DNA from 3 places in the Paenisporosarcina sp. TG-14 genome. Region 2 is predicted to be linked to each of the others. Evidence: riboswitches for the same ligand, from Rfam matches in the RefSeq annotation. Region 2 holds a riboswitch; each other region holds the start of a gene.
What was found. Region 2 has a riboswitch for cyclic di-GMP ahead of flgB (flagellar basal body rod protein FlgB). Riboswitches for the same ligand answer to the same signal wherever they lie in the genome.
Positions count from the first base shown of each region.

Region 1 (10,825 bases), on a different contig from region 2:
AATACAACCGATGCTCCTCCATGAAGCTGGCCAAAAATCTGATGCGTTGACGCGTTAACCGGCATCGTCGCAGTAACACGATTCTCAGTCACTTCCCCAAATTCAATGCCTAATAAGCCTATAATTGTTTCTTCTAGTGGTTTCATTTCCATTATTAACTTCCTCTCTTTATTAATAATTATTGAACACAAAATCCTACTAGCGCATTTCAGCTATAGTCGAGAGTTTAGTGGTTGGCGCTTTCTACTCTTTGTTCCCTTAACAGGAACTTTTGAATTTTACCACTTGCATTGCGAGGAAGTTCCTCTACAAATTTATAACTTCTTGGACGTTTATAACCTGCTAATTTAGTGTTCCCTTTACAGAATTGTTCAAGTTCTTCTATAGTAAGTGTCGGATCTTTCGTGACAATAAACGCAAGCACGGATTCTCCCCATTTCTCGTCGGGAATCCCCAAAACGGCTACATCCTGAACCGATTCATGTTCGTGTAGCACATCTTCCACTTCTCTCGGGTAAATGTTTTCGCCACCGCTGATGATCATATCATCCACTCTATCCGCCACATACAAATAGCCATCTTCATCCATGAATCCGAGATCGCTAGAGTGATACCAACCTTTATACAAAGCTTTTTCAGTTGCATCCTGGAGATTAAAATAGCCTGCCATCATGCAAGGTCCTTTGACAATGATTTCACCGACTTCTCCGGGTTTTAATATATTGTCCGGCTCAGAAGGACCGTTTTCATTAGGCATAACAATTCGAATTTCATGATTATATGCAGGTTTTCCCGCAGATCCCACTTTTGTCAGCTGTTCATCTTCAGCAAGAAATGTAATGGCTGGTCCCATTTCTGTTTGACCGTATGCTTGAATTAAATTAATTCCTAAAATATCTTTTACTTTCATTACCAGGACAGGAGCCATTGGTGCAGCTCCGTATAAGCCGCGCTGCAACGTTCCAACTTTGGACGCAGCCCCCTCAAGCTCCGCCATCATGCTCCACATGGTCGGAACCGCGAACATGACGGTAACTTTTTCCTTTTCAATCGTTTCTAATGCAGTTAGCGGATTGAATTGATGCATAATGATATTCGTTGCCCCAGCATGAACACGAGGAATGACACAACAATGCAATTCAGCACAATGAAACATAGGAGCCGTGACAAGCCCTATATCATTTTTAGTGTAATTTAATAAAGCAATACAGATAAGACTTTGTTCGGTCATATCTCTATGGCGATGAATAACTCCCTTAGGTCGTCCTGTTGTCCCGCTCGTATACATAATGGCATAGGTATCCATTTCATCTACTTCAACAGTAGGCTGCGTCGCCTGTGCTTTTTCTACTTGTTCATGGTAGCTTTTAGCGTAATTCGGCTTATTATCATTAATAAACCAAAATTGAGTAGTGGCAAATTCCGACTGAATCGAAGTAACCTGGTCTTTTAATTGTTCTTCAAACAGGACAATTTTTGGACTTGCATCCTTTAAAATATAAGCCAGTTCTTCTGATTTTAGGCGAAAATTAATTGGATTGAAAATGGCTCCGATTTTTGCACAGGCAAATAATGTCGTGGATAATTCACTTGTATTAAAGAGGAACGTCGAAACCCGGTCACCTTTTCCGACACCTGAATCAATCAGCGCATTGGCCAATCGATTTACCTCAGTTCCCCACTCTTCATAAGTCCACCTTTGACCTCTTTTTAAGTCAATAATTGCTTCTCTATTCGGAAATTTACTTACTGTCTGATCGAATATACTGCCTAAAGTCGCATACATTTTCTCAACCCCTCCATATTAATGAATGGTTATTCACTTCTGTTTCTCTTTTAATAATGTCAGATTAGAAGAAACATTGCAACAATTTACCAGAGTATTTTGATGCCCTTAACGAGAGCAATAAATTACAACATTAATTTCCATAATTCAACTATACAGATTTTTCCAACTTACCAACCGCTCACCCTGTTAAACCAGCAATATCATCTTAACTCCTAAAAAAGTAATGCTACTTTCTTCACTTACTGAAGTTCTTTCACAATTCACTAAGAAGCTCTAGGACAAACCAGAATTTCTGTGATGTTTTGACTTATGGTAAATAGACATCGTGAATGAATTTCACATAATAAACGACTAGGTGAATTCCATTATTTAACTAGTACAACGTGAACCGTCATTTTTACAACGTGGATGTCTATTTTTACAACGTCACCTTCCATAATTACAACGTGACACCCAATAATTACAACTGAGCTTTCGCTCGACACTAAAGCTTTAGACTTTTGACTATGCCGATGCATTATAGTGTCGGAAACTCTTTCCAGAGTCATTCAAAATAAAAAAAACTGCACTTCGAATCACTGACACTTTGTTAAAGAGTCTGATTCGAGGTACAGTTCATATCCATAATTTATAATCCTTTAAAAATTCCAACGGTTTTCAATTGCCTCAATATAGACTCACCCAACAGATGTTCCACTATCGAGGACCCTGCTATCAAGTTGTTACCAATTGTTTAATTTGTTGAGACTTGGTTTCAACAAAAGGTATTGAATCTGATTCAAAGTATACTTTGTACCAGATTAAGAACATGAAAATAGTCCAGACTTTTCTTCCATTATTCGTCTTACCTTGATAATGGTCTTCAAGAAGTTGTAGTATTTTTTCCTGGTCGAAAAATGTTGACGCAGCAGTTCCTGTAAAATACTCCTTGATTTCTTGATAGTATTTATCAGTGCGGATCCAATGACGAATGGGTACAGGAAAGCCGATTTTTTTACGGTTGGCCGATTTTTGGGGTAGAGACCTTCCAGCAGCCAATCGAAAAGCATATTTTGTATCGATATGATTCACTCGATATTTAGTAGGAATTTTTGCCGCAGTGGCCATTACTTCCCGATCTAGGAAAGGTACGCGCAATTCAATAGAATGTGCCATACTCATTTTGTCAGCTTTTAATAGAATATCATCAACTAGCCACAAGTGAAGATCAAGATATTGCATTTTGGTCAAATCATCTTCCTGTTTCACTTGGTCATAAATTGGCTTAATAATTTCTTCTACTTTTAAAGATTTGCTAAAGTCAGGTTTAACTATACTCATCGCTTCTTCTTCTGAGAATATTTTTGCCTGTCCAATAAACCAATCCTCAACTGGAAGTCCACCCTTAATCAAAAAGCTTTTGCCTTTCACCTCCGGAAGTCGCTTTGCAATGACGCCCAATTGTTTCCTAATAAGTAATGGGATTTTTTTGTATTTTTTCAATGAAGGAGCTGTGTCGTAATCGGCATAACCTCCGAATAGTTCATCGGCACCCTCTCCTGACAGAACAACGGTAACATGTTTGCTTGCCAGTTCGGCTAGAAAATAAAGAGGAACAATGGATGGATTTGAATGTGGTTCATCCATCATATATTGAATCTCAGCCAACTTGCTGAAACAGGCATCAGGATCCAAAATTTCACTGATATTTTGAATATCCAATTCATTGGACAATTCTTTCGCATTATCAATTTCAGAGAAGTTTTGATCACCAAAACCAACCGTAAATGTTTTATCTGGTTTCAAAACGGATGCCACATAACTGGAGTCTACACCACTCGACAGGAAGGATCCTACCTTCACATCACTTATTTTATGGGCAATAACGGAATCCCGAACCACGTCATCAATTTCATCCACCAATTTTACCAATGGCTGGTCACTCGGCTTGAATTGTGGCGTCCAATACCGATTTATTTGCAAATTGCCTTTTTCATAGATCATGTAATGGGCTGCTGGTAATTTAAAAACGCCCTTAAAGAACGTCTCATTTAACACCGGATACTGGAAAGTTAAATATGGTTTCAATGCTTTTTCATTAAATTCTTTTTGGAAATGAGGATGTGGTATAAAACTTTTTATTTCCGAACCAAATAAAAGAGTCCCATTCATTTGAGCATAATAAAATGGTTTAATGCCAAACATGTCACGTGCCGCAAAAAGTTTTTTCTCGCTACGATCCCAGATAACAAAAGCAAACATACCACGCAGTTTCGCTACCAAATCTTTGCCATATTCTTCGTACCCATGAATAAGCACTTCACTATCTGTATGTGTCAGAAAGTTATGGCCCTTGGCTACTAGATCGTCTCTGAGTTCCATAAAGTTATAGATTTCACCATTGAAAATTAAGACAATTGATCGATCTTCATTATAAATTGGCTGACTCCCTGCTTCTAAGTCAATAATACTTAATCTTCTAAAACCAAGAGCAGCTCCGTCTTCAACAAACTCTCCGGAAGAATCTGGACCACGATGGACAATTGTCTCCATCATTTCTGTTAACACATCAAACGCATTATCTGTATCCCCAATAAAACCTGTGAAACCACACATTTTCAAAAACTCCTTTTACACAACATCCACTAAAACGAGTTTAGACAAACTAAATTCTTTTAATATCAATTGGAATTTTTAGATTTTCTACTTTTTAAAGCTAGACTTGTTGAGTCAATTCCCTTTACAATACATAATAAACAAATACTTTTCTGGTAATTTAACATTTCTCCATAAAAAATCCGTCAATTCAAACCCAAAAATATTCATTAAATTATTATATTTATCGTAATAATAAGTATAATTGTAGCATTTTAATGATTCCAAATATATGTAAAACTTTCGGCTCCATTCGACATTTTTTGTGGACTCTCTTCCACTAGAAGAAGCACCTAAAAAGGTCGATATAAAAAAATAAACTAACCACCTACTTTTAATAGGTCGTTAGTTTATTTTCTTTTTCGACTTCTAGATTTATTTCTTCGAGTCGTCTATTTATTATTCGAAATTTGATTTTTCTGCACGTTCACTGGCTACCCCCTATCCCAGCAAGAGAATTACGGGTTTCAAAAAACCATATTCAGCGTTATAATTAGGGGCGCTAAATAACTTTAACTTGTCATAAAATGAAAAGAGTTGATAAAATTTTGAACTTTTTTGGTAATAATCACACTGTACCGATAAAATCCACGTTTTATTATGGATGGTATATTGTGTTTATCGGGAGTCTGGGAGCTTTTTTCTCTGGACCTGGTCAAACGTATTTTATTTCTGTATTTATCGATCAATACATAAGAGATTTCGATTGGAGCCGTTCTCAAGTTTCAACGATTTACTCGGCAGCCACGCTTGTATCAGCTGTTTGCATGTTTTTCATGGGAAGATTAATTGATAGATTTGGTCAACGTAATATGATGGTTATTGTTTCCATCATGTTGGCGCTTGCTTGTTTTTTCAATAGTACTGTCAACAATTTAATCATGTTGTTCTTTGGAATTTTGATGTTACGATTATTTGGACAAGGCTCTATGACTCTTATTCCTAACACATTAATCCCTCAATGGTTTATGACAAAAAGAGGAAGAGCTCTTAGTTATATGGCTATAGGTGGATTTGCTAGTTCTGCTATTTTCCCACCGCTAAATGTTTGGCTTGTTAGTTCTATTGGTTGGGAAAACACATGGATTCTTTGGGGATTTACCATATTAATCGTCTTTACCCCACTTGCTTACTTTTTAGTTAGAAATACACCAGAGCAAGTAGGATTAGAACCCGATGGCTATATAACACCGATTAGAAGTAAGGCACATGAAAATGATCCGAGTTTCACGAAAAAAGTCGAAAGTGATTGGACTTTTAAAGAAGCAATCCGCACAAAAGCTTTTTGGTTCATTTTATCTTGTGTCGGAATCCCTGCGCTTGTTAATACAGCCATCACATTCCATCTGATTTCCATATTTAATCAAAATGATTTAGGCGCTGGAGTCGCGGCATTGGTTCTAGCTGGAATGGCCCTTGTCGGGTTTCCTGTGACACTTGTAGCGGGAAGATTATTGGACCGAGTTAAAGTCAATATAATTTTGGCAGGAATTTTTGTTTTAGAGATTGTCCTCCTAATGATGCTTCAAGTAACCAATACCATTTTCATGGCCGTACTTTTTGCTTTAGTTTGGGGAATCAGCAATGGATTTGAACGAATCGCGTTATCCTATGTGTGGCCAAGTTACTTTGGTCGAGCTGCTCTAGGTAGTATTCAAGGACTCGCAACGTCTGTAATGGTGTTTGGCTCAGCCATTGGTCCACTTCCCTTCGGTATTGCCTTTGATATTTTCGGTGGTTATAAGGAAATCATCTGGATTTCACTCATATTCCCTATTATAGGAATCATAAGTTCACTACTTGCAAAACAACCTGAAAAGAAAAAGGTCGTTTGATATAAGTAAAAGGCCACAACTCATTGAGCTGTGGCCTTTATTGTTATAAAAGTCATTAACTTTTTTGATTCAAATTTTTTCTTTTTCTGATGCTATTTTTGTAAATAGCTTTAAAGTCTTTCTTCTACTTTTTTGTATCAAAGTGAAAGGGAATGTTCTTTCACTTTGATACAATAATATTTGAAATATCTTAATCCTAATTGTACTAATTTCAAAGCAGATTTTAATTTAGTATTTACCGATTAATGGACCACATACGTAACTAAGCCTTTTGCATTTGCATATAGTGCGGCTTTTGTCCTATCGGTTAGATTAAGTTTTGCGAATATTTGACTCACATGTTTTTTTACGGTGCATTCGGTAATATGCAAGATTTTTGAAATTTCTTTATTTGAATGACCTTTGCCAATTTCAATTAACACTTCCTTTTCCTTAGGAGTTAATTGTTTTAAATGTCCATCCTCTTCAAATGAATCGCTTGATTTCATTATCAGATCAAGAACTCCTGGATCATAATATTTTCGTCCTATGTTTATAATTTGCAATGCATGCAAGAGCTCTTCAGGTAATGCTTCTTTTAATACATAGCCTTGAACACCTATTTCTTTCGCTCGATTAAAGTCTTCCTTTTGCATTGACGATGTTAACACTACAAACTTACAAGTTGCTCCTTGTTCAATTGCATTTATTATTAGATCTAAACCCGACTCACTTCCTAATCGGAGATTTACTAACGCTAAATCAGGTTTAGTCGTACTAAAAAGATTTAGTGCCTCACTACTATTCGTTGCTTCCCCAAGAATCTCCATTGATTCTTCTAACGAAAGTATGGAGGTTAGTCCTCTTCTAACTAGTGGATGATCATCAACAATAACTACTTTCATTATCCAATCACCTCATGCTCCTTTAGATTTTTTATTATTGGAATTTCGATTTGTATTCGTGTTCCTAAACCATGTATTCCTTCTATATTGTTCCAGTCCAGTTATCTGGTAGTCTATATTAATGTCATTTAACTCTGAATAATCATTCAAATATCTTTTTAAACGGTTAAAATGGCTGCTCACCTTTCTTTACAGAGCTTAGACTGTAAATAGCTGCCCTTAGTTCTTTCATTGTAGTATTTGCGGATTGTAATAGCATAAATGGACTAGAAATTCCACCTGTCGGAATAAGTAACAGAGTTAATCCAATTGTTTCAGTCAACACAATCACTTTTAATATTTTATTATTTTCTATAAATCTTCTCTGTAAATCAGTTATAATCCAGGCTGCAATCCCCAAAGACATAACGACTACTATTTTAAAAATAAGTGGTGATTGAGGACTCAATAAGTAAAAAAAGGAATTTATTAGCAGAAAATTTATCTGTATAAAAATACTAATCGCATCTTATCGGAAGGATTCCTTCTTAGAAAACGATAAAATTGGTTAACCGTTTCCCTCCCCAATTCATAATAAAAGCCTAATTAATTAGGACAAAATGTCCAAATTTAATTAGGCCGGTTGCACCAACAACTCCATACGTCCCAGGTGCCCATATATAGGATGTACATCATAGTTTCCAATATAGATATTTAATTATACTAACTTTAATTATTATATTATTCCGAATATTTAGAGATGTCAATTTTAATGTCGAATTATGTATTATTTTATTTATTCATTGATTACTATTTAATTAGAGTAATAGAGATATCCACAGAATCTCTATTTATTAGAACTCATCGTTTTTGTCATTTCATTCGTATAAGTTGGGTATATTTTACATGACAAGCGAATATTTTATTGTGTATTTATCGCCTCTATTATTTCTTTCAGATTGTTCTTAGAAATGTTGACAGCTCACCTCTTTCTTTTAATTAATCTAAAAAGGAAGATTCAATGGATATACCACCAATTCTTCCTTTTTCATTAACTTAATCTGCAACCGCTTCAGATTCAACAATAATAGATCCCAATAATACTTCTTGTGAAACTGGTTGCCCACTTGGGATTTTAATTTTCACAGCTATATTTCTACTATTTTGCATTCCTGAACCAAACTCTTTGCTAACTTTGTCAATTACTAAAACGTCTCCTCTTGTACCCCAAGCAGGATTGCTAACCGTACTTTGCGATACTGTTCCAAATGTCATATATTTTGCATATGGTCCTTTCGCAAAAACGTTACTTTAAAGGTTTAAAGATTCTTGATTGGAAATCATCGGGACACCACCTGTAATTAGTACACTTATTATACAAGAAAAAGAAGCAATCCCTTCCTCGACAAATTGAGGAAAGAATTGCTTGTTTAGATTAAAGCCGGCACATTTTGTTAGATTTTGAACAGATAAAGGAACCTCACTTTTTTAGATGAAAGAAAATATATATACAAGTGATTGAAGTGGAAGGCGGCGACTCCGGCGGGAATAGCGTATTCCGTGAGACCCCGCAGGAAACGATTTGTGCACAATTTGTTTGCGACGAGTAACCGCAGGAGCAAGGGTTTTCAAGCGACGAGGAGACTCACGGACCGCCCGCTGAAAGCGTCCGCCTGTTTCTGCATCGCTACGCTAGCTTCGAAACATGAAAGTGCGTTGAAACGGAAATCACCTTTCCATGCTAAGAAATTATAAATTAACTTTTTCAGTGGCCTTACGAGTTTTGATGCTGGGTTTTTCTATATACCTATTTATGAATAGTGTAACCTTGAAAAGACTTTCACAAATAAGGGTTTTATCGATCCATAGAAAACAACACTATAACCACCACATATCAGCCGGTTGTTCTTTAATCACCACTGATTTCAAGTTAGATACAGCACGCTGGAAACCTTCTTCGATGCTCATGATTGGGTCTTCGTGTTCGATGCTGACCACGTAGTCATAGCCATAGGTGCGAAGGGCACTTATAATGTCTGACCATTCTTGAACGGAATGTCCACAACCTACTGAACGAAAGCTCCATGCACGTGTGCGGATATTGTTGTAAGGTTGCATGTCTGTCAGACCATACATATTTACATTGTCTTGGTCGATATACGTATCTTTTGCATGGAAATGATGGATTGCATTTTCTTTTCCAAGAATTTTGATGGCACCAACTGGGTCAATACCTTGCCACCATAAATGACTTGGATCAAGGTTTGCACCAATGTATTCGTTCGTCGCTTCACGAAGTTTCAACAATGTATATGGTGTGTGCACTGAGAAACCTCCGTGCAATTCAAGACCAATTTTCACGTTAGCTTGTTTAGCAATTTCCGCTATTTCACTCCAATAAGGAATTAGTTTCTTTTCCCATTGCCAAGCTAAAATATCCCCATATTCATTTGGCCATGGTGCTACAGGCCAGTTTGGATGTTTGGCATCTTCGTCTGCACCTGGAGTTCCAGAGAATGTGTTGACAACCGGAACACCCATTAGATGGGCCAATTTAATGCTTTTTCGCAACGCTTCATCGCCATCTTTTGCTAAAGTTGGATCTGGACTTACCGGATTTCCATGACAGCTAAATGCACTGATTGTTAATCCACGAGAAATAACTGAATTCATATACTGATTACGTTTTCCTTCATCTTCTAACAGTTCATCAATTGGACAGTGATCCGTTCCAGGATAGCCACCAGTTCCAATTTCAACTGCATCTAAGCCTGATGCTTTTACATAATCTAGCATTTCTTCAAATGGTTTTTTGGCAAATAACACTGTAAATACGCCTAATTTCACGTCCAATTCCCCCTTAAGTGAATGAAACCGCTTTTCCAGTTTCGCTGCTTTGATAAATAGCCTCTATCACTTTGGAAACAATAAGTGCTTCTTGAGGCTTAACTAGAGGAGTTTGACGTCCTTTACAACTTTCAATAAAATTAATGGCTTGTGAGATTCCAGGATTATCTTCATCTGAAATCCAATACGGTTGTTGATCTAAAAGCATACCGTACTTTGATTGATAGAGCTTTAATGGAAACACATCAAGCCCACCACTTGTACCTGATATGCTAACTCCTTCTATATCATCCGCCAAATTTGCTGCCCATGATGTTTCAAATAATAGCGTAGCGCCATCTTTAAATTTAATATACGCTGTCGCATGGTCATCTACTTCAAATGTAGTAGGGTCAAACTTACCCCATTGATTCACTACATCTGGTTGACGGCTTAACTCATTGTAAGTCGCGCCTGAAACTTCTGCAATCTCAGGGAAATCCATTAAATGTAGAGCTAAATCTAGGAAATGACAGCCAAAGTCGATTAAACTGCCGCCACCTTGAAGATCTTTATTGGTAAAAACGCCCCAACCTGGTACTTTTCGTCGGCGAATCGCTTGCGCACGAGAAACGAGCGGACGACCAATTTCGCCTTCATCAATAAATCTTTTCGCAGCACGTGCTTCTTTCATGTAGCGATAGTGGTAAGCAATCATTAACACTTTTCCCGCAGCATCAGCTGCTTCAATCATCGCTTCACATTCTTTTGAAGTCATGGCCATTGGCTTTTCACATAGCACATGCTTTCCTGCATTTAAAGCGGCAATCGCAATCTCTGCGTGAAATTTATTTGGCGTACATATTGTCACGGCATCA
Region 1 covers NZ_AMGD01000066.1:26,095-36,919, forward strand. Annotated here, with positions in the region: gene C406_RS0116070 (hotdog fold thioesterase) at 1-152, opposite strand, end outside; gene C406_RS0116075 (fatty acid--CoA ligase) at 227-1,786, opposite strand; gene C406_RS21120 (hypothetical protein) at 2,155-2,307, opposite strand; gene asnB (asparagine synthase (glutamine-hydrolyzing)) at 2,504-4,384, opposite strand; gene C406_RS0116085 (MFS transporter) at 4,951-6,258, shown strand; gene C406_RS0116090 (response regulator) at 6,501-7,142, opposite strand; gene C406_RS0116095 (hypothetical protein) at 7,309-7,590, opposite strand; cyclic di-GMP riboswitch class II at 7,750-7,833, opposite strand; gene C406_RS0116100 (hypothetical protein) at 8,178-8,396, opposite strand; gene C406_RS0116105 (sugar phosphate isomerase/epimerase family protein) at 9,000-9,968, opposite strand; gene C406_RS0116110 (Gfo/Idh/MocA family protein) at 9,982-10,825, opposite strand, start outside.
Region 1: it holds a riboswitch for cyclic di-GMP, as region 2 does, so the genes downstream of both, C406_RS0116095 (hypothetical protein) here and flgB (flagellar basal body rod protein FlgB) in region 2, are expected to answer to the same signal.

Region 2 (10,825 bases):
CAATAGGATAATCTTCTGGTGAGACTTGCATAACGACATCTTCAGACTCTTCGATATGTTTTAATGCCTGCTTTACGATATTTACTAATTGATCGGTATGCTGGTTTAATTCCTTTTTAATTACTTTCTCAGCAATTTTTACGCTAAGTGATAATAAGAATGGTTCCGATTGTTGCACAATTTTTATTTTTTCTTCATAGGCTGTTTGTATTAATTCATTCATTTCCTGTCGTTTTTGTCGAAATTCTTCTTCAGCTTGCAGAATACCTTGATCAAATCCTGCCTGGAAACCTTGTGTAGATGCTTCTTGTGCCAGTCTTTGAGCTTCTGTATTTGCTTCTTCTTGCTTCTCTCGCCACCAACGATCGATGTCTGTTTGGGCATTTTCTTGATCTGTTTTTATATGACTTTGTAGTTGTCTATACTGTTTTTCTAATGCATCAATTTCCTGTAACAAATGTTGTTTATTGTGCCCTGTATTTATTTCCTGTTCATTTAAGTCCAATCTTATATTTTCTATTTTTCTTGTTCGAATAATTTTTGTTTCAACTGATGGAAACGAATTGAATCGAATAATATTAGACAATCATTTCATCCCCTTCACCACGGGATACAATAATTTCACCTTTCTCCTCTAAACTTCGAATCAATGTAACAATGCTTGTTTGTGCATTTTCTACATCTTTTAATTTCATAGGACCCATTAATCTGATTTCTTCACGGATAACATCAGCTCTTCTTGTTGACATGTTGCCATAAATACAGTTTGCCACTTCTTCACTCGCAACTTTCAATGCGTAGATTAAATCTGCATCCGTCACTTCTCGAATAATTCGCTGAATTGAACGTGTATCCAAATGCACGATATCTTCAAATACAAACATCCGTTTCTTGATTTCTTCAACAAGTTCTGGGGTGTCATTTTCAAGCATCGACAGGATTGCTTTTTCAGTTCCACGATCTACCATGCTCAACACCCGGACAATTGCTTCTAATCCTCCAGTTGATGAGTAGTCTTGAGAACCTGTTGCTGAAAGCTTGCGCTCAAGAATTTGCTCAACCTGGCTAATAACCTCTGGTGAAGTACTTTCCATTAAGGCAATCCTCCGCGCTACTTCTGCTTGTTTTTCAGGAGCTAGCTGGGATAAGATTTGCGATGATTGCTTTGATTCTAAATATGACAGCACAAGTGCAATGGTCTGTGAATGCTCATGTTGTAAAATATTTAATAGTTGATTTGGATCAGTTTTTCTTGCAAAGTTGAACGGTTTAACTTGTAATTGGCTAGTCAATCGTCCCAAGGTAATCATTGCCCTATCTTTCCCTAGAGCTTTTTCGAGGATACTTCTGGCATAATCCATGCCCCCCTCATTCAAATAATCCTGGGCGAGAACCATCTCATAAAACTCATCAATTACCAATTCTGTCTGGCTGGCTTTTATATGTCTAACATTAGAAATTTCCATCGTTAACTGATCTATTTCTGGTTCCGTTAGTTGTTTAAATACTTCAACAGACACTTCAGGTCCTAATCCAACTAATAATACTGCTACTTTTTGAACACCACTTAACTCTTTTGTAGATACAACCATTTGCTGTCCTCCTAATCTTCTGCCATCCATGAGCGTACTAATTTAGCAAAATCATCAGGTCGTCCTTTAGCAAGTTTTTCAATCTTTTTACGCTTAGGATTTTCATTTGAATTAAATTCTGATAAATCAACATCTTCATCAACCTTAACTTCTTTACCATCTTGAGTTACTTTAGTTACAGTACCTTCATTGACTTGAGTAGAAGGTTGTTCAAACATGTCAAAACTATAATCGTCTTCCATGTTTTCACGTTTTCTTCGACGGAACATAAGAACTACGATAAGAATGACTAATAGTAAGGCAATTCCTGCACCAATAAACATGAGATGTTTGTTTGAAATTGTATTTAATAACAAAAATTCTTCCGGTTCTACAACGCCCACGTCCACTTTACCTTGAAAGGCCGTTGCGAATACGGATATCCGGTTATCCAGCTCTTCATCCGTTGCTTTCGTCTCATTCATACTTAAAGAAGTACTTACCGCATTTTTTAACAGCCTTCTAATATCAGCTATATTCTCTTGTGTTAAGCTTGCTAAATCTTCAGGATCAGGAGGCTCGACTCCAACATTAATCGTAATGTCATCAATAACATAAGGACTTAGTTCAATTTGACGGTTAATTCGATTTACTTCTCGATTAATCCGATCTTCTGTTCTTTCAGATTCACTATTCCCAATTCCACCAACGCCTGGGTAATTTGCAATATCAGTCTCACCAGTACCAGTTGTGTCTTCAAAAGCAGTTCCTTCACTTGAATAGGACTCTACAATTCGTTCAACACTGATATCAATACCTTCATTAGTTTCTTCATTCACTGGTTCTACCAGGTTTTCTTCACGCTTTTCTTTTGTGAAATCAATACTTGCCATGACTGACACAACTACCTTATCGCGACCAAGTGTTAAACCTAGCATTTGCTGTAATTCACTTTGGATATCTTTTTCAATATCCTTTTTTATTTCTCGCTGTTGTTGATATACAGACAAAGTGGTATCAAGTTGTGTTTCATCTTGGATTTCAAAAACTTGACCATTTTGATCCATTATGACAATTTCTTCAGAAGGCAAATTAGGTACACTTTTACTAATTAAATGATAAAGCCCATTAATTTGTTTTTGATCCAGTTGAAAGGATGGATCACCTTTTATTACTACAGAAGCAGATGCCACTTGTTCTTCATCAGTAATCCAAATATTTTCTTTTGGCAGTGTAATCATTACATTTGCTTCCGCTACTCCATCAATTTGCTTAATTAAATAGGCAAGTTCATTTTGCATTGCATCACGCTCTACCACATCAAAATGACGATCTGTCATTCCTAAACCCATATTTTCACTAAATACTCCGTAATCTACATTCCCATTTTTCGGAATACCTTCCGCTGCTAAGCTAACCTTTAAATTGGCAAGTTCTTCGTTTGGAACACTGATTGTTTTTCCATCTGTTGAAACTTGAACCGCAATTCCTTGTTCTTCAATTGCCGTTTTTATTTCACCCGCCTCAGCTGGAGCTAAGTTAGAATACAAGGGATTAAAATTTGTTTGAGAACTTAAAAAAACGATGACAAACAGGATAATTAGGGTTGCAAAAAACGAAGTAATGATTGACCCTCTGGTTCTACCAGAAAAACTTCCCCATACATCTTTTAATTTATTTTTATTAACTAGTAACATTTCTTTCATTATTTCTTCAACCTACCGACAAAAATCATACTTGCATTCTCATCACTTCTTGATAGGCTTCGACAACTTTATTGCGAACTTGTAAGGTCATCTGCAGGGAAAGACTAGCTTTTTGCGCAGCAATCATCACTTCATGTATATCTTGTACTTCACTTGTTACTAATTTATCGGTCAGTTTATCCGATGTATTCTGGGCAGCACTTACTTCTTCAAGTGCCTGTTTAAAGATTTGACCAAATCCTTCCACCTGGCTTGCAGGTTTAACATTTGGGATCGACTGATTTTGAATAAATGGGGTTTGAATTTGACTTATATTATTCATAATTTACCTCCTAGTAATCTATTATTAATAGATCATTTACCAATCTCTAAAGCTTTCATAAACATACTTTTCGAAGCGTTCAATGCTGTGACATTTGCTTCATATGAACGTGTTGCAGACATGAGATCAACCATTTCCTTTAAAGGATCAACATTCGGTAGTTGAACATACCCATTGGCATCCGCATCGGGATTTGTAGGGTCATATGAAGGTGTAAATGGTGTTTGATCTTCTCTAATACTTGTAACTGCCACTCCCGAAACTTTAGCGGATTCTTTATTCAATACCGACTGAAGTTGCCGTTCAAATGGGGAAACACCAGCTTGTGATAATTCAACAGATTTACGGCGATATGGAATCCACTCGCCATTGACAAGCTGAGCTCGGGTCGTATCTGAATTGGCAATATTTGAAGAAACTACATCCATGCGAAGACGATTTGCAGTTAAGCCGGAAGCACTAATATTAAAACCATTAAATAAGCTCATATCTGCTACCTCCCATCACTTATTACTGTTCGTAAACTGTTGAATTTCCCGTTTATTCTTTCCGTTACTGCGTTATACCATAATTGATTTTTTGCTAACTCGGCCATTTCAAAGTCCATATCCACGTTATTACCATTTGGTTTATTCGTAGTTGTATTATTTACTTTTATACTTGGATTTAATTGTGTAGTTTCGCTGCCGAAAGAAATATGAGTAGCGTTTGTTTTATAACTGGCCATGGACTGGTTGTTAGTTGCATTCTCCAATACTGCTTTAAAGTCAACTTGCTTACTCTTGTAATTCGGTGTCTCAACATTAGCGATATTAGAAGAAAGAACTCGTTGTTTTAATGTAGATGTTGATAGTGCTTGCTCTAACGAATGAATAGATTGAGGAAATATGTTCACCCTTAAACCTCCTTATTTCTACTGTTTCCATATAAAAATCCACCAAAAAAAGGTGGATGTTCATTACATCTTCCATTTTTCGGTAACTCGGCTACCTTATCATGTTTAATTTAGGCCCGTAGTTTTGCGTCCTTATCTTTCGAATAAGTTTGCTATTATCGGTATGAAATATATTTTATTAAGTTACAATCCCGGGATTTCGTCTCATTTCGACAAAATAATACCAAAATATAGTAACACTGTAACATAATTATCTGAATCCATGTAATTTTTTATTAAATAAAAATTTTGCTATATTTACCATCTTAATTTATTTTTTACTATTAATTTTTCATCTTACATTATCTATATTTACTTAACATAAAATGGTATGCTACTTTATAATTATCTTCATGTGTTTTGAGAGGAAGGAATCCATTATGTTTCGAGGTTTATACACTGCCACATCCGGAATGATGTCACATAATAGAAATCAGCAAGTTTTGACAAATAACTTAGCAAACGCAAATACACCCGGATTTAAACAAGATCAAACTATTATGCGTGCATTTCCTGCTCAATTAATAAAAGCTGTGGAGGCAGGGAATTCAACGAACAGTGGTTCCAAGATACCTCCTGGACAAACAACTATTGGGACATTAAATACTGGTGTTTATACCCAAGAAGGAATTCCATCTTTCATTCAAGGGGCATTAAAAGAAACCGGCAATAAAACTGACGTCTCTCTTATGAGTGAGTTACTCCCAATTAATCCAGACACACAGAAAAAGGGAGCATTAGTATTTGCAGTTAGACTCGATACTAATGAAATTCGTTATACACAAAATGGACAATTCACAGTTGACCAAGATGGATACCTAACTACAGGTGAAGGTTACAGGGTACTAAATCAAAACCAACAACCCATTTTGGTGAACTCAACAGAATTTGAGGTTCAAGATAACGGCCAAATTGTGTTGCAAGACGGAACTTCTACTAATCGATTATGGCTTGGGTATACTGAAGAACCTGAACAATTAATAAAAGAAGGTCAGGGACTCATGCGTTGGGGTGGGAATCAGGAAGATATTCCACAGTTTTTTGAAGATGTACAGCTACTAAATAATACTAGCACTTTCGTTAAACAAGGTTTTATTGAACAATCTAATGTAGATTTAACCCAAACGATGACGAAAATGATGAATACATATCGAGGTTTTGAAGCTAATCAGAAAGTCATACAAGCTTATGATCGCAATATGGAGAAAACAGTTAATGAAATCGGTCGGGTTTAGTAAGGGGGGGCTTATAGATGAGTATCCAAATGAATTCTGCAACAACATCAATGCGTGCGCTACAGCAAAAAATTGATGTTATTGCAAATAATATATCCAATGTAAATACAACTGGATATAAACGTCAGGAAGCAAACTTTTCTGATACACTTGTCCAATCTATCGAAAGACAAGCGGGAGCTCAGAATGAAATCGGACGATTGACGCCAAACGGTCTGCGAATAGGATCAGGTGCAAATATTGTTCAAACAACCATTCGTACAGAACAAGGATCTATCCAGCAAACAGATCGCAATTTGGATTTTATGATTCAAGGGGATGCAGGATATTTCCGTGTGGCTTCACAAGGTAATACATACTATACAAAAGATGGCTCATTTCAAGTTCAACCTATCCCAAATTCAGACCAAGTAAACTTGGTAACGTCTTCCGGAGATTCTGTTCTCGGGATTAATAATCGTCCGATTGCTTTTGATGGAGACTATGACACTATCAAGGTAAATGAAAATGGTACGCTTGTCGTTTCCTACAAGAATCCCGCAAAACAACCGACTGAATATCAGTTAAGCATTGCAGATATTAATCGCCCAAATCTACTTGAGAAAATTGGTGCTAATCGATATCAACTACCAGGGACGGAAGCCGAGCAAGTAGCAGCTGGTTCCATGCAAATTGTGAACTTAGCCGAGCAAAATGATGGCTCAATTAGAATTAATCAAGGTGCTTTGGAAATGTCTAATGTTAATCTAACAGAAGAAATGGCAGAGTTAATTTCTACCCAACGCTTATTTCAATCCCAAGGTAGAGCAATTTCCTTCGCTGATGACATGATGGGATTAGTAAATACCATACGGGGATAAGAAACTTGATTTGCTATTTTTCGGTACGCTTTGGATGTCAAATGTGATACTTCATAACCTGAAAAAGTAGTGAATAAAAGAGCAAAGTACTCCCTTTCCTTTAAGAAAGTACAGAGGTTTTAGAAAATAAGACTGCCTTCTAATTAAATAGTGATTTCCGTTACAACGCACTTTCATGTTTCGAAGCTAGCGTAGCGATGCAGAAACACGCGGACGCTTTCCGCGGGCGGGTCCGTGAGCCTACTCAGGCCAACAGGATGTTGGTCACGAAGGCGTTGCCACACGAGGTGGCGTACTTAGCCTTCGTTCCATTGTGCTCCTGCGGGGTCTTCAGCTCATGCTATTTCCGCTGGAAAGATATTGGACGAACTGTCATTCGTCCAATATCTTTGCGACGAGTAACCGCAGGAGCACATGTTTTCTCGCCGCCTTTCACTACAATCATTCACCTGTTTAACGATTAAATTTAAACAAACGTCCTATCTTTTAAAATGATAGTCTCACACTCATATTTGGTGGACTATTTTCATTTTCAATCCATTACTAATAAAGAAATCAAGACTCACAAAAATCGAATTAACTAGCGTTACATCAAAGCATTTCTGATTTAGCATGTTGGTTTACATATACTAAAAACACCATGACCACTGGGTTCTATACACATCAATTTTATATATTTTCTTATGTTAAAAAAATGAGCAAATGCATATGCATTTGCTCATTTTTCAATGTTATAAGTAAGTATAAAATTTCCGCTTTTGCCTCTATCTTAGAAAGTCCATTAAGCTTGGCTGAATCACTTTTGCTGAAGCAGCAAGACTTGCTTGATAGACACTTTCTTCAACTTTTAATTTCATTACAGCTTCCGCAAAATCGATATCTTCAAGTTTCGATAACATCGATTGAAGTTGGATATTGCTGTCTTGGAGACGATTTTCTACCGCTTCTACTCGATTTTTACGAGCACCCGCTTCAGCTGATGTCGTTAACATTCGTTCCATCACTTTATCGATTTGTTCTAAAGGAATGGAGTTACCTTCACGAATTCCAACAGCAAGATCGCCCAATGTTTGGAACAGATTATTAGCTTCATCTGCATTCCCAAACAGCTCGTTGGCTGTAACATTTACTTTAACTATTATGCCATCTCCAACTGTAAAATTTTTGGCATCCATATTAGGTGGGTTAGTTACATACGAGTCATCATTAGGAAATGGAGATTCCTGCGTTTTTTGTCCATTAAACAAATAATTTCCATTTACTTTTGTATTGGCAAATTGGCGAATTTGTTCACTTAATTCTACTACTTCCGCTGCTATAACCGTTCGATCATGATCAGATAGTGTACCGGTACTGCCTTGAACCGCTAATTCACGTGCTCGCTGCATGACATTAACCATATCATTGATAGTTTGCCCTGTTTCATCCATCCATAAGGTGGCTTCATTCGTATTTCGTTCATATTGTTCATTCGCAGCTATCGCAGTTTTCACATTCATAGACTTACTTACAGCAATCGGGTCATCTGAAGGTCGATGAAGTAGTTTGCCTGTTGATACTTGGTTACTGATTTTTTCCAACCGACTCAAGTTTTGATTCATTTGGCGCACTGAATTTTGATGTAACATTTGTTGCGAAATCCTCATCATGATTCACCTCCATTTACCGATTATTAACGCGCAGCCATACGGTTAATAATCGTATCAAGCATTTGATCTGCAGTTGATATCAATCGTGCTGCCGCATTATATGAATGTTGATATTTGATTAAATTAGCCATTTCTTCATCAAGAGAAACACCCGTCACCGATTGACGGCGATTTTCAGTTGCCTGCAACGCTGCTTCATGATTAGTCACATTACGAATTGCCGATTGGCTTTCCGCCCCAAGCTGGCTGACAATAGCTTGGAAGGACTTTTTAACAATTTGAGAATCTGCATCCATATTTGGAGGAGGCGTAAATTGGTTAACTCCTGTATTGACCGTAAGTGCAGCAATCGAAAAGTTATTTTCTTCTCCGATAAATAAATTTTCACCCGCTTCACCTTCAGGGGACATTCCGTTAGCTATAGCAAAGTTTTTAACCGTTTCGTTGAGTGAATCTTGATATTTATCTACGATAGCTAAGGATTTGACGATACCGGCCAATTCGCCTCCAGTAATTGTGCTCTGCTCATCTAGCTTTGTACTTTTTTCGCCTGATACAAGAGAAGTTCCGTCAGAACTCAAGCTAATATTGTACACACCGTTAGTTTGTGGCTCTACATTCACGGTGACCAGTGATGAAAGTTTTTCTACTAGAACATCACGCTGATCCAGCAAGTCGTTGGCATTTGGGCCGCTGCGCAGGATGCTTTTATTTAAATCTGCAATCTGCGTCAAATAACTGTTTGCTTCCTCGGTTTTTGCTGTTAACTCATTTCCTAGATCCTTTTTTAAACTGGTCATAGAGTTATCCATTAACTTAGCGGTATCTACAAATGCTTGCGCCCGTTCTTTAAGCACTGCCTGTGCGGAAAGATTAGCTGGATCATTAGCTACGTCTTGCCATGCACCCCATATTTGGTTCATTGCCGAGTTGAGCCCTGTATCGCTCGGTTCATTGATAATTAATTCAAGATGGTCTAATGATTGTTGTTTCACTGACCATTCTCCAACATTTCCTGCTTGCTCTCTGTATCGTTGATCTAAGAAGCTGTCCCTCACACGAGTAATCGACTCTAGTGTAACTCCTGTTCCTAGTTGGCCTGGATTAACACCATTTGTCCAAACAGTTAGAGATGGTGAAGTGGTTGCATTCACTTGTTGACGTGAGTAGCCTTGGGTATTCGCATTGGCTATATTATGACCTGTCGTTGCAATACTTGCTTGACCCACCATTAGTCCGCGCTTTCCTACCTCTAATCCATGAAATGTAGACACTATGTATATCCCTCTCTTCTAACTGCCATCATGCTTTTGTATCGAAAAAGCCTCGATTGCTTGTTTGTGATTTTTGTTGGGCTAACGGGGGTTGATAATTGAAATGCTGTTGTTTTGACTTGGTAACTTGGTCAATCATATATTGAACAAAGCTCATGGAGTCTTCAAGAAGTGTCTTATTTACGTTGTTTTTTTCTTGTAACTCCCCTATGAGCAGTTGTAATGTTTTCACTTGTAATTGAACGTTTGTTCTTGTTAAATTATCAGGTATTTGTTCTACAAATTGGCTAAAGCTAAGCGTTGGATATTCTTGCAGCAAACTCTCAACTCGCTGTGCTCGCTCATTTTCTAGTTGACTCAACTGTTTCACTAAGATTGATTCTTCTTTAACCAGTCGATTTAAGTCATCAACTTTCCGCTCAATTAAAACTAATTTCTTTCGTTCAGCGAAGACGATGAGTTGCTTTTGCAAGTTAATTAATTCTTCCAGCGTCGTGACGACTAAATTAAGCACCCGACACCCTCCTTTTTAAAGCGAATATCTATTGATCGAACCAAAATTGATGAATCTTATCTGCTATTTTCTCATTGTTGAATTGATAATCACCCGATTGTATTTGGGTTTTTAAAGTTTGAATTTTTTCTTGTCTTGCTTTATCTACTTCTGTATTCTTTTCAAACATCTCTTTTGCTTGGTTTGAAATTTGTAGCTGATCTTCCCTTTGTTGCGGTCTCATTTTTTCAACCTTAGATACTTGCATTTGCTTTTGATAAGATTGAATAAAGGAAGAACCAGTCGTTTTATCGATATTCATTCCTTCACCACCCTGTCTTTTATTTTTTACTTCTTTACCTGATTTGTTTGTCATTACTTTACCACAATGCACTCGGGAGTAAACCAGATTAGAATAACCATGCGTACAATCATTTTAAAGAACTTCACTCTTCTTACTGTTTATATCGGCATGTATCTCAAAATGTTTAGTGGGAATTTTATTATTGCACTTTAAACTCTGTTACTAATACCCGTTCTATTTTTCCGGTCTCTACAATGCCACTTAATCTCGTAGACAGTTCCTGTTCAAGTATAACAATACCACCCTCTCCGATTAGCTGGTCTTTTGTGATCCCGGCAATAGTAGAAATAATAGCTGCCCGCACTTCAGGAGTTCGTTTTTCTGTCTCTTCTTTTGCCTCTTTGGTGCTTAACAAAATATTAAATTGGACAATCGCAAAATTACCTGAAGAAGCTAAATTAGTTGTAATTATATCTG
Region 2 covers NZ_AMGD01000005.1:128,132-138,956, forward strand. Annotated here, with positions in the region: gene C406_RS0102335 (FliH/SctL family protein) at 1-586, opposite strand, end outside; gene fliG (flagellar motor switch protein FliG) at 579-1,592, opposite strand; gene fliF (flagellar basal-body MS-ring/collar protein FliF) at 1,604-3,277, opposite strand; gene fliE (flagellar hook-basal body complex protein FliE) at 3,303-3,599, opposite strand; gene flgC (flagellar basal body rod protein FlgC) at 3,632-4,087, opposite strand; gene flgB (flagellar basal body rod protein FlgB) at 4,093-4,494, opposite strand; cyclic di-GMP riboswitch class I at 4,573-4,658, opposite strand; gene C406_RS0102365 (flagellar hook-basal body protein) at 4,914-5,768, shown strand; gene C406_RS0102370 (flagellar hook-basal body protein) at 5,786-6,628, shown strand; gene flgL (flagellar hook-associated protein FlgL) at 7,393-8,277, opposite strand; gene flgK (flagellar hook-associated protein FlgK) at 8,301-9,551, opposite strand; gene C406_RS0102390 (flagellar protein FlgN) at 9,580-10,065, opposite strand; gene flgM (flagellar biosynthesis anti-sigma factor FlgM) at 10,094-10,420, opposite strand; gene C406_RS0102400 (flagellar basal body-associated FliL family protein) at 10,548-10,825, opposite strand, start outside.

Region 3 (10,825 bases), on a different contig from region 2:
ACAGAAGCAGCTGCATTATATGCGTTTTGAATGGATGAATACGTTGCGTCACCCATCATATCAAAGCGCATGCCATCAATCTTGTATTCGTCAAACCAATATTCCACTGAATCGACCATAAGCTTTTCAGCCATTGTGTGACTTGTTGCTAAGTTGTTACCAAAGCCCCCAAGGAAGTTACCTTTCGCATCTTGGTACGCATAGTAATTTGGCACAATGTCATTTAATTGACTAGCTTTTGCCATATGCGTGTATACCACATCAAACACCACACCCATACCAGCTTCATGGATGGCATCGATTAATTCTTTCAGCTCTTTTACGCGTAGCTCGGGATCTGTAGCATCCTCTGAATACGCACCATCTGGTGAGAAGTAATTATGAGGGTCGTATCCCCAATTGTATTCATTGCCACCCGCTGAATAATCGAGCTCTCTTTCATCTACGTTGGTTTCATCACCAAAGTACCAAGCCATAACCGGTAGTAATTGAACATGTGTAACACCTAAGGATTTAATATAATCGAGCTTTTCAATAAACCCTTTATACGAACCCCATCTTGATGTTAAATCTTTTTCTATTGAAGGATCCGACGTAAAGTCTCGAACGTGAACCTCGTAAATCACTGCATCTTCACGTTTTTCATAGCCATCAATAGAAGCATGACTAAATCCTTCAGGGTTTGTGCCGCTTAAATCAACGATAGCTGCTTTACCAACGTCATCGCCGTCAGGACCAGCTACCCCTTTTGTATTAACCGTAAATGCTGCCATCGATTTTGCGTAAGGGTCTAATACTTTTTTCGTTACGCCATCATTTGTTACTTCGTATTGATAGTAGTAGCCTTTAAGATCAGTAACAGCCAGTTCACTTGGGCTGATGTTTTTTGACCAGACCCCTTGCTCGCCGAGTGTTAACTCCACACTGCCAATTGCAACAGTAGCATCGTCTTTATCATAGAAGTTCGCCACTACTTTGCTTGCTTTTGGTGCCCATAATTTAAGTGTCGCATTGCCATCTTTGTATGTTGCACCAAGATCATCGCCATCATATGCATACATCTTATCGATCATTCTCCAGCCTATAGTTGCTGAAACCGTTCTACCTGAGTGCGTAATAGACAATGGTAGTTTATCTAAATCAAATGTTGCTTTTACTTCAACCGTTTTATCTCCAGTGATTTCAACACTGTCAACTTGAACAGCCACTCCGTCAGAATCTTTAATAGCTAACCCTGCTTTTAAGCTTTCACCAGTTAAACCATCTGTCATCGTGAAGCCGAGTAGTATGGTATCTTCGGAGATGACCTCACCTGAAACAATTCCATTTGCTACTTCCCCATAAGGAGAAATATAGACGGTATCATCACCTTGCTTAATCCATAAATGATTATACCTATCTAGTAAGTTGAAAGATTTATCGTCTGCATCTTTGTCTTGAGTCACTTGATTGACGATCAAGAAACCAATTTCCTTTGCAGCTTCTGTCAGTTCGATATCTGCATATGCACCATAACGATCTATCCCGTCAAAATCTGTTGCATCTGTTGGCCAAATAACAGACGGTGCTGCTACATCGCCCCAGTTCCAAACGCCAAATTTGTCATAGTCTGCGTTATCACGCGTGTAATGAATACGCACTGTATTTTCAGGTAGATCAATTGGTTCGTACGTATATACTTGATCCGAACCTTGTTTAATCCAAATTTCATTCATCTCTGGCGAAGAAATGGGTAAGCCTTTATCTCCACCGTCTTTACCAGCGTCACCGCCCGTTATATCCATAACAAGGAAGCCAATATTTTTCGCGCCTTCAGCTAGTTCAACGTCAATGTAAGCCCCATAGCTGTCCGTTTTTTCAAACATAGTTGCACCCACTGGCCAGTTTGCCGATGGTGAAGCTACATCGTTCCATAGCCATGCGCCATAGTTTTCATAAATATTGTCCGTCCGATTATAGTGAATACGGATGTTATTCGCAGGAATTGGTTCCACTGCGTCTCCTCCACCGTCACCCGTAGCAACCGCACCCGTAATATTTCCACCTTCAACTGTTAATAAGACAGTACCCCCATCAGCATTCGAAGGAAGTGGTACATTCATTTCTCCAGCTTCATTTGCTGTGTAAACCTCTCCAGAATAATAATCCGTCACTACAGCATCTTGTGAATCCACCGTTACTGTCACGTCTTTTGCGTCTTCAGTAACGTTCAATCCGACATAGACAGATTGACCATTATAGTCACGTGAGAATAATAAGAATTTATCTGTATCAGAACCACCTATAAAAGTTCTTTCCCCTTTAGCAAACACTTTTGAATGCTCACTTCTAAAATTAAGAATCTTAGTGTAGTGATCTAACACATCATTATTTTCTACTTGATCCCAAGCAAAATCATAGCGGTTATCGTATTGCGGGTAGTTATTGGCACCAGTTTGCCCAAGTTCTTCCCCGTAATAAATAACTGGTTGACCTTTTGCAGTTGCTTGAAGGGATGCAGCAACTTTTAGCTTGCCTTCATCTCCAGCTAATGAATGCAGGAATCCATCTTCATCATGACTGCCTAAAAACTGGCCAAATGTTGCGGTATTATCCACTTTTCCATTTCGAGTAATAAGCGCGTCATTTACAGCTTCTAGATCGCCATTAACAAATGTGCGGGCTGTATTTTTAAACTCAAAGTCCAATAAAGAATCCATCATGCCTGTTTCAAGGTAGCCTAGGCTATTATCAACATTTGCTCCCCAAGCTTCACCAATCATCTTAAACTCAGGCATCTTGTCAGTTAGCGCATTTTTGAAGTTCATCCAAGTTGCATCTTCAACATGCTTCACAGTATCTACACGGAAGTAGTCAATCGTGTTACCTTTAGCTGTCGTCGCTTCATCAATCCAACTCGTTTGCCAATCAATAATTTGGTGACGGACTGCAAGGTCTTCAGTTTTGAGATCAGGAAGTCCAGCTAATTCACCAACAACCTCATCCGTTCCAACATCTGCTCCTTGACGGACCATATCGCTAAATCTAGACCGATCTTCATCCGTTGGGAAACCTAAAGGAGGATTATCCATGTTTCCATCTAATTCTTTCAAACCATAGCCTGTATGATTTAACACCACATCCACCATGATTTTCATATCACGGTCATGTGCTGCATCAATTAACTCATGAAAATCTTCCATTGTTCCAAAGTGTGGATTTAATTTCCCGAAATTACTAGCCCAGTAGCCATGATAGCCGTAATATGGGTCAACAGATGTACCGTTCGTTTCGACAGAGCGCACATCATATTTTATATTTTCTACAATTGGGCTAATCCAAATCGTATTGACACCGAGATTATCTAGATAATCTAGTTTTGTCGTAATCCCTTTCAAATCGCCACCTTGGTAAGTACCACGCGCATCGGTATCATAATTAAGATCATAAGGGTCGTTGTTACTCTCATCCCCATCAAAGAATCTGTCTGTTAGCATAAAGTAAATCACAGACTCGTCCCAATCAAAATCAGACTCTCCTGTCGATTGTCTCGTTTTCACTTCCACTTCAGCTGATCCTTCATAGGTGTTTCCATATGAATCCACCACGGTTAATGGAATGGTTTTCGTTCCAGCTGTAATGTCGTCATCTACTGCAATCGCAATCTCTTTTAAGGATGGATCAATCTCCAATTTAGTTGACTCGCCTAAAGAAGAGGCATCTACAAAGATTTTGCTAATTGTAATTCCGTCTATCAATCCTTGAATATCAACAGATAATACAGCATTTTGATTGTAGTCAATAGCTGCTGGTTGTACTGATCCTAAAACCGTCAAATCAGATTGAAGGAATTCAATCGTTGAAACTCCATCAACTGTATTGTAAGGATCACTTACTTCAGTTGTGACGCCATCTTTTGTTACAACATATGTGTATGCTGTTTCACCATTTGGAATGTTGTTGTATGAATATACAAATCTCTCATTCTCTGGCTCATAGGTCATTTCATTCGTTTGTCCATCAAACTTTAACTCTACTTTTTCAATCGTTTCCATTTCATCGTTAGTGAAAAGGGCTTTATCACGGTAATAAAACGTCGCGTTCCCTTGGTCAATAACAGGAGCTGAGCCATCCGGAACAATTCTAATTTCCTCCACCCCACTTGTAATATAAGCTTTTGTCAGTGAATCGTTGTTATTCACTTTAATAAAGCGATCCCCAAACTCTTTTTCTGCGGTATTCCAATCATCAGTACTACGGAGAACAAATCCAAATTGTTCCGTTTCAGGAGCAACGGCAATATTTACAGTTGCCACGCCACCCTCATATGATTCAAAATTGATTTGATCATTTATTACACCTGTATTCCAGGCCCAAATATTCCAAGCACCATATGTTTGATCTTCACGCATATAAGTGAAACGTACATGTCGTTCAGAAGTCTCCGCTGTTTGAACAATTTCATTTTCAATCGTATTTGTAGAATCTGAGGCAAGTCCTTTTTTAGCTGGTATAAAAGGTAGCCATAGACTCAAAACCATAATCATTACCATAAAAATCGAAAATTCACGTTTACTATTCTTTGTTATTTTCACTCACTGTTTCCTCCTCTTTGTCTTCTAGTAGAGTAGTAGATTAATTCAGGGTATCCTCCATTCTTCGATTAGACATCGTTCACTTAGTTATTGTGAAACCGTTTGCGCAAATAGATGAAATTTGCTTACATTCTGCAATAAGATATGGTCTCTTCTAGTTGAATGTTTACAGTGCTTGAGTTTATGATAGCGTTTACATTTGATTACATGAAAAATATTACAGTAGTTTTTAGTAAATCGCAACAATAAATTTAGAATATTCAGAATTAGTTTTACTCTTTGGGTGGCACCTTTTCCTCTTTTGGTACCTGTGCATTTTGGGCCAAATAGTGCCACCCGACTTAAGTGCACAAGAAACAAGTAACGATGCGCGAGTAAAGTTAGGCACCTGAAGGTTTCCGGCTCACTCTGGTCGGCACACCTGCTGCACCACAACCTGGGGAACGCAAAGAATCGTGATGTGACCTTCTCACATCACGATTCTTCTTTCTGATAGGCAATCTTGCGGCGGGTGTGCGTCCGTCGCTCGCCTTCAACCTTCACATGCATTGGTCTTTTATTTTGGTTTACTAGGGAATGGACACTTATTGCTCAGAAAGGAAGCCGCCGAAGATACAATTTCGGCGGCTTGGTGCTATCTATAAATATCATTCTGCGTTACTCGAATGAAGGGTTTCACACACTCTACCGTACCTGTGTAAGACACCAATGTCCTTCAATTTGTGGCTTACACAGGCACGAAAAAATACGCTCTTTTGTGATTCCTAAAACATATTGTTAATAAATGTTATATGCAACAATCAACGTAAATATAAAGGAGTGAAGTAAATGACACGAAGTGGTTACTTAGGATGAGTTTAACTAATTACTCTCTATTAAAAAGGATAGTAAGGTTTATAGTCGATTTTCAGTAATACATATTGCTTTACTTAAAAGTCTGATATCACTCCGTATCAGTTTTTTTATGTAGGAAATTTCGCAGTTGTAGTAATCTTTTTCTAATCGTCTAATTTCATGACGTATAAGTTTCATAGGTGGAACGTCCTCCTTGTTATTTTTTCCTCTATTTCTTTGTGTTTACCACTTAATTCATGAAATTAAACCGTTTGTCCCGAATACATAAATAAAATGAAAAAAAGGAGGTAAGTGAAAGTCTCACTTTGCTCCTTTATGAATTATTTTCAATCAATTTTATTGAACCAACAAGCCTCTAGCTTCTCTGAATTCCTTAATATGTTTATCAAGGATATGACCTTTGTCGATGACAATTGCTTCACGAACCATATCCGTCCAATTCCCATCAGAGAGCATGTCTACCATTGTGCAAAACTCTTCGCTCAACACTTTTGTAACGGTATGTGGAAACATGGCAGGCGTATTATCGACTGTATAATGGATCACGCCATCCACCGTATAGACCGGATCATCAATAGTCGAAGGACGGGAAGTCTCGATTTCTAAGTTAGGATCGCAACTTACATCGACAATCATCGCACCGTTTTTAAGGCTTTTTAAATCTTCTTTATAGATGATTCGATCTGTTCTGCTAGTATCCCACATTACGCAGTTAACGAGAACATCATAATCGTTCATATTTTTTCTGAATAAGGATTCCAATTTTCTACCGTAAACGTCAACATCTGCGCCTAGTCCATGGAGAATTCTTAGAGCCCCTTTTGCTGTATGGCCATTGCCTAGAATCGCAACTTTAGTTTCATAGGGCATCTTGCCACAGTATTGGTAAGCTTGGAGTATCGCAGCTTCTCCAGCAATTTCTCTGTTGCGATAGAAGATATATCTCCCACCATCAAACATTTCTTCCCAGGCCATAACGGTATGATTTCCTGCTAATACTGCATCTGTAAATTTGATGTCTTGAACTGCATGTGCCCACCCAATTAATAGTTTGCCAGGCGGCAACTTATCAAAGTAATCCGCATCGCCTAATTTAACATCGACAATCGCGTCGCACTCCAACACACGATCTCTAGAAACGATATGTACGCCAGATACTCTATATTCTTCATCCGAATAGCCTAAATCAGACCCATATCCTTCTTCAAAATATAACTGGTCTACACATTTAATGTTTGGTAAATCCTTTGGAAGTAGCGCTCTTCTTTTTTCATTGTTCTTATGACTTATGACAAACCCTAGTGTATACATAGCAAAGCCTCCAGTGATGATCTCATCACTATTCATCTTACCATATACCGGAAAGAATATGAGCATTTTGAAGTTACGGGTGGCACATTTCCCCCTTTTGGTACCTGTGCATTTTGGGTACAAAAGTGCCACCCAATTTAAGAGGACAAGATACTAACTAACGAGCCTTGGTTATACAGGGTTATTTAGAACTACATATTCTACAATTGTTTAAAATTCACCCTTATTTACCTTTTTGCTTGTTTCGTAGGTACTATTACCTTTAAATATTCAGTTAATTTAGTAGTTATAAAATACTACTTTTAAAACTTTTAATGAGATAATTATATTATTTAATAGTAAAATATAGGTATTATATCTGTTTTGAATTTTATGCCTATAGTATATATTTATCTTAACAGATATGAATTTGTCGATAGAGAGAGAGAGAGAGAGAGAGAGATTTGACAATTCTTTATTTGAAAAAGGCAAAAATGTCGAAAGACGTTGACGCAAAGCTGCAGGTCTACGGTTTTACAAACTATGACGGCTGGGTTGCTAAGAGTGAAGAGTGATAGTTATCATTTTAATAAATCTTTTAACCCTGACCAACAATCAGGAGGAAACAATAATGAATTCAATTTTCAAGAAATTAGTAACAGGAACGGCAGTATTAGCTTTATTGATGACAGCATTTGCATCGGCTTCATTGGCTGCTACATCTGAAGTAACTGGTGGTAGCCTTGGAGATTCAGGAATAACTGCTACAAATTTTGAGGCTGTAACATTAGATGGTACAACTCAAACGGTTACAGCTCAAATCAATTCGTTTACTATTACGGATGCAACAGGTTCTGGTGCTGGTTGGAATGTCTCCGTTGCTGCAACTCAATTTATGGATGGTACTGGTCTAAAACCATTGGCTGCAGGCGCATTAGGTTTAGCTGCTCCTGCTGTAACCTTAGTTGAAGACAATTCAGATCCAATTTCCACAATAACTACATCATCTGGAATAATTGATAATGGAGTTGCAGTAGAAATATTATCTGCAGCTTTAAATGGTGGAAAAGGGAGTTATAGTATTGCGTCAATTCCGATGACATTAACTCTAATGCCTAAAGAAGTTTATGCAGGTACTTATACTTCTACAATTACTACATCACTTACAACTGGACCTTAATCATTTGGAAATTTTAGCCATGTCTCAACTGACATGGTTTTTTTTGATACTTTGTTGTCTCAACGCCTTTACGTGTAATTAATCTAAGCAACATTAACATGCAGTTATCCATACAGGAGGAATATTATGTTTATACGTGTTTTTGCAATGATCGTACTTATTTTTAGTTTGCCAATATATGCTGCTGCAGAATCTCCAAGCTCTATGCAAGTAGAACCTATATTTCCAGAGAATCAAGTGCCTGCAACAAAAGGTTATTTTGATGTTGATGTCAAACCTGGAGAGCAGCTTACTCTTTATGTCCGTTTGAAAAATAGTGATAAAAACCCGATCACGGTGCGTGTTCAAGGGGCTAACGCATATACGAGTCCAACCGGTGGCATTCTCTATGAACCAGAAGTAGATTCTGATGATGCTATGCTACTTGAAGATGCCGTACGCATGACTGATTACTTAGAAGTAGAAGAAAGTGTCGAGATTCCTGCTGGTGAGTCGTTCGAAGTGCCAATTCAAGTGACAGTTCCTGAAAGTGATGGGGAAACGTTGCTTGGAGGAATTCTTTTTACACAAGAAGATGAAGATGAAGACGTTGAGGAAACTGGAAAAGACGAAGCTAAGTTTGTTGTGAAGACTGAAACTAGGTATGCAATCGCAATTAAGCTGAACCTTGAAAACAAGTCTGAGCCTAATTTTTCTTTAGGAAAGGCCGGTTTTATTTCAGATACTGCAAAAGTCTTTATTGAAATGAAAAATGATGCTCAATTGATTCAAGGAGAAATCGAAGGGTCTTACTCCGTTTTGGATAATGAGGGAACGGAGCTGTTTAAAGGTGTAATGAATCCTTTTAAGATGGCGCCAAAGTCTAAAATTAGATTTCCTTTTGCTTGGGACCATGAAACGCTCGAAGATGGAACTTATACATTAGCTATAAAAGGATATGCTGGGAAAAATGAATTTTCAACTGAAGAAAATTTTACCATTTCAAACAAAGAAGTTCAGGAATATGCTGAAAAGACAAATCCGGTTGCTGAACTCAAACAAGGTATACCAACTTGGGTGTGGATTGTTGGAGCAATTGTCTTTGGAATCATTATGTTTTTAATGGGAAGAAGGAAGAAACCAACAGCTAAAGACACTCATGTCCCATAAAACACAGCCTTGGTTAAAAAAATCGCATTATTAACGACAATGGCATCTACTTATTGCTTCAGGAATTGCGGGTGGCACCTTTTCCCCTTTTGGTACCTGTGCATTTTGGGTACAAAAGTGCCACTCAACTCAAGAGGACAAGAAACAAGTGACAATGCTTGGTTATAGCTGGACACATGAAGGTTTCCAGCTCGCTTTGGAACGGCAAATTCCACTGCATCATAACCTAGACAGTAAAAACTAACATACATTGCACCAATTTAATCCTTAATAGGCTGTACAAAAAGACCGTCTCCTTGAAGCCATTCGGCTATAAAAACATCTTTGTAGTCAGTAATATTTTGAGTATTTAATTGTGATTTTAACCAAGATTCATTAAACCCCAAATCAATCATTTCATCCCATAAAACTTCACCATCTCTTATTAAAGTGACTGGAACATAAACTGCTTTTGAAGTCATATTGAAATCTTCCTGAGCAGTTTTTTGGTACTTTGATTTCTTTAAAATACTAATCGATCCGTTCGCCTCTAAATAACAGTAGGCAACTTCACGAATAGAAAAGGTTTCACTTTGTCTAAGTAGACTTTGTAACTGATTAATATTCATCCTATTTTTCCTTAACGATTCTCGATCTACGATTCCATTTTTGATAAGTGCAGAAGGTTTCCCTTCAACCACACCCCTAAATGCAAGGAATTTTTGACTTAGATATTCAACAGAAAAAAGTAATCCCCCCCAAATGGTCATCGAATAAACAATATAAAATACTCCTGTTTTATGATCATATAAAGCATTTCCTAGTAGTTCGCCCAATACAATAGCTGCAATAAAGGTAAAAGGAGTAATTTGATTAATGATTTTTTTCCCTACAAACTTAACTATTACGAAAAGTAAAAAAAATCCAATTATAAGTTCAATTGTTAAGTCCATGATTTTCATTTATTTACAACACTCCGTTCATCTTTAATCTGCCCTAATTATTGCTTGAATATAATCTACAATTTTAGCTATCCATGTAGCGCAAAAACAACACTACACCTCAGAGAATGAAAATGGTCAAGCCCCCTTAAAACGGTGTATATAAACGTTATATGAAAAGACGAAACCCGATATTTTAGCTCGATGTAGATATTATTTCATTGCGTTCCTCGAACTGTTATTTAGACAAAATTCTGTATTAAACTAAAAGAAAAATTTCTTCTTTTTAAACCGTTTTGGATAATGATAAAAGAGTCAATGATCCTTTACATACAAAAAACGCCCGAAAATGTAATTTCGGACGCCGGTAAAATTTGTATATAGATTAGAATGCCAACCTCATGTTCGCCACAATAGCAGATTGGAGAGATCATTTAATTAGGGTGTGAATTATTTAAGTACCTATAATAAAAATGCTCTTGGAAAACTGCTTTTTAGTTTACGATTAATTGTTTTCTATAGGCTTCCGGTCGTTAGATAGGAACCAACCTGCTACAGCAATTCCAATTAGAACGAAGTAAAAGGTTAGCTTCCACTCAAGCGAATGTGCAAAGTCATATGAGATAACCCCTACATCTGGATGTCCTAATGTTAGAACGACAAGCTTAACACCAACCCATCCGACAATTGTAAATGCAGCAATTTCTAGACCTGGCCTTGAATGAAGTAAGCTCACAAAATAGTTTGCAGCAAAACGCATGATGATTAAGCCGATCAAGCCCCCGGTAAATATGACGAGGAACTTACCACCATCCATGCCGCCAATCTTCGGAAGATTGGTATTAGGAAGTGTTATT
Region 3 covers NZ_AMGD01000070.1:7,434-18,258, forward strand. Annotated here, with positions in the region: gene C406_RS0116745 (pullulanase) at 1-4,574, opposite strand, end outside; gene C406_RS0116750 (N(5)-(carboxyethyl)ornithine synthase) at 5,766-6,740, opposite strand; cyclic di-GMP riboswitch class I at 7,197-7,282, shown strand; gene C406_RS0116760 (WxL domain-containing protein) at 7,351-7,899, shown strand; gene C406_RS0116765 (DUF916 domain-containing protein) at 8,026-9,048, shown strand; gene C406_RS0116770 (DUF421 domain-containing protein) at 9,309-9,989, opposite strand; gene C406_RS0116775 (TerC family protein) at 10,474-10,825, opposite strand, start outside.
Region 3: it holds a riboswitch for cyclic di-GMP, as region 2 does, so the genes downstream of both, C406_RS0116760 (WxL domain-containing protein) here and flgB (flagellar basal body rod protein FlgB) in region 2, are expected to answer to the same signal.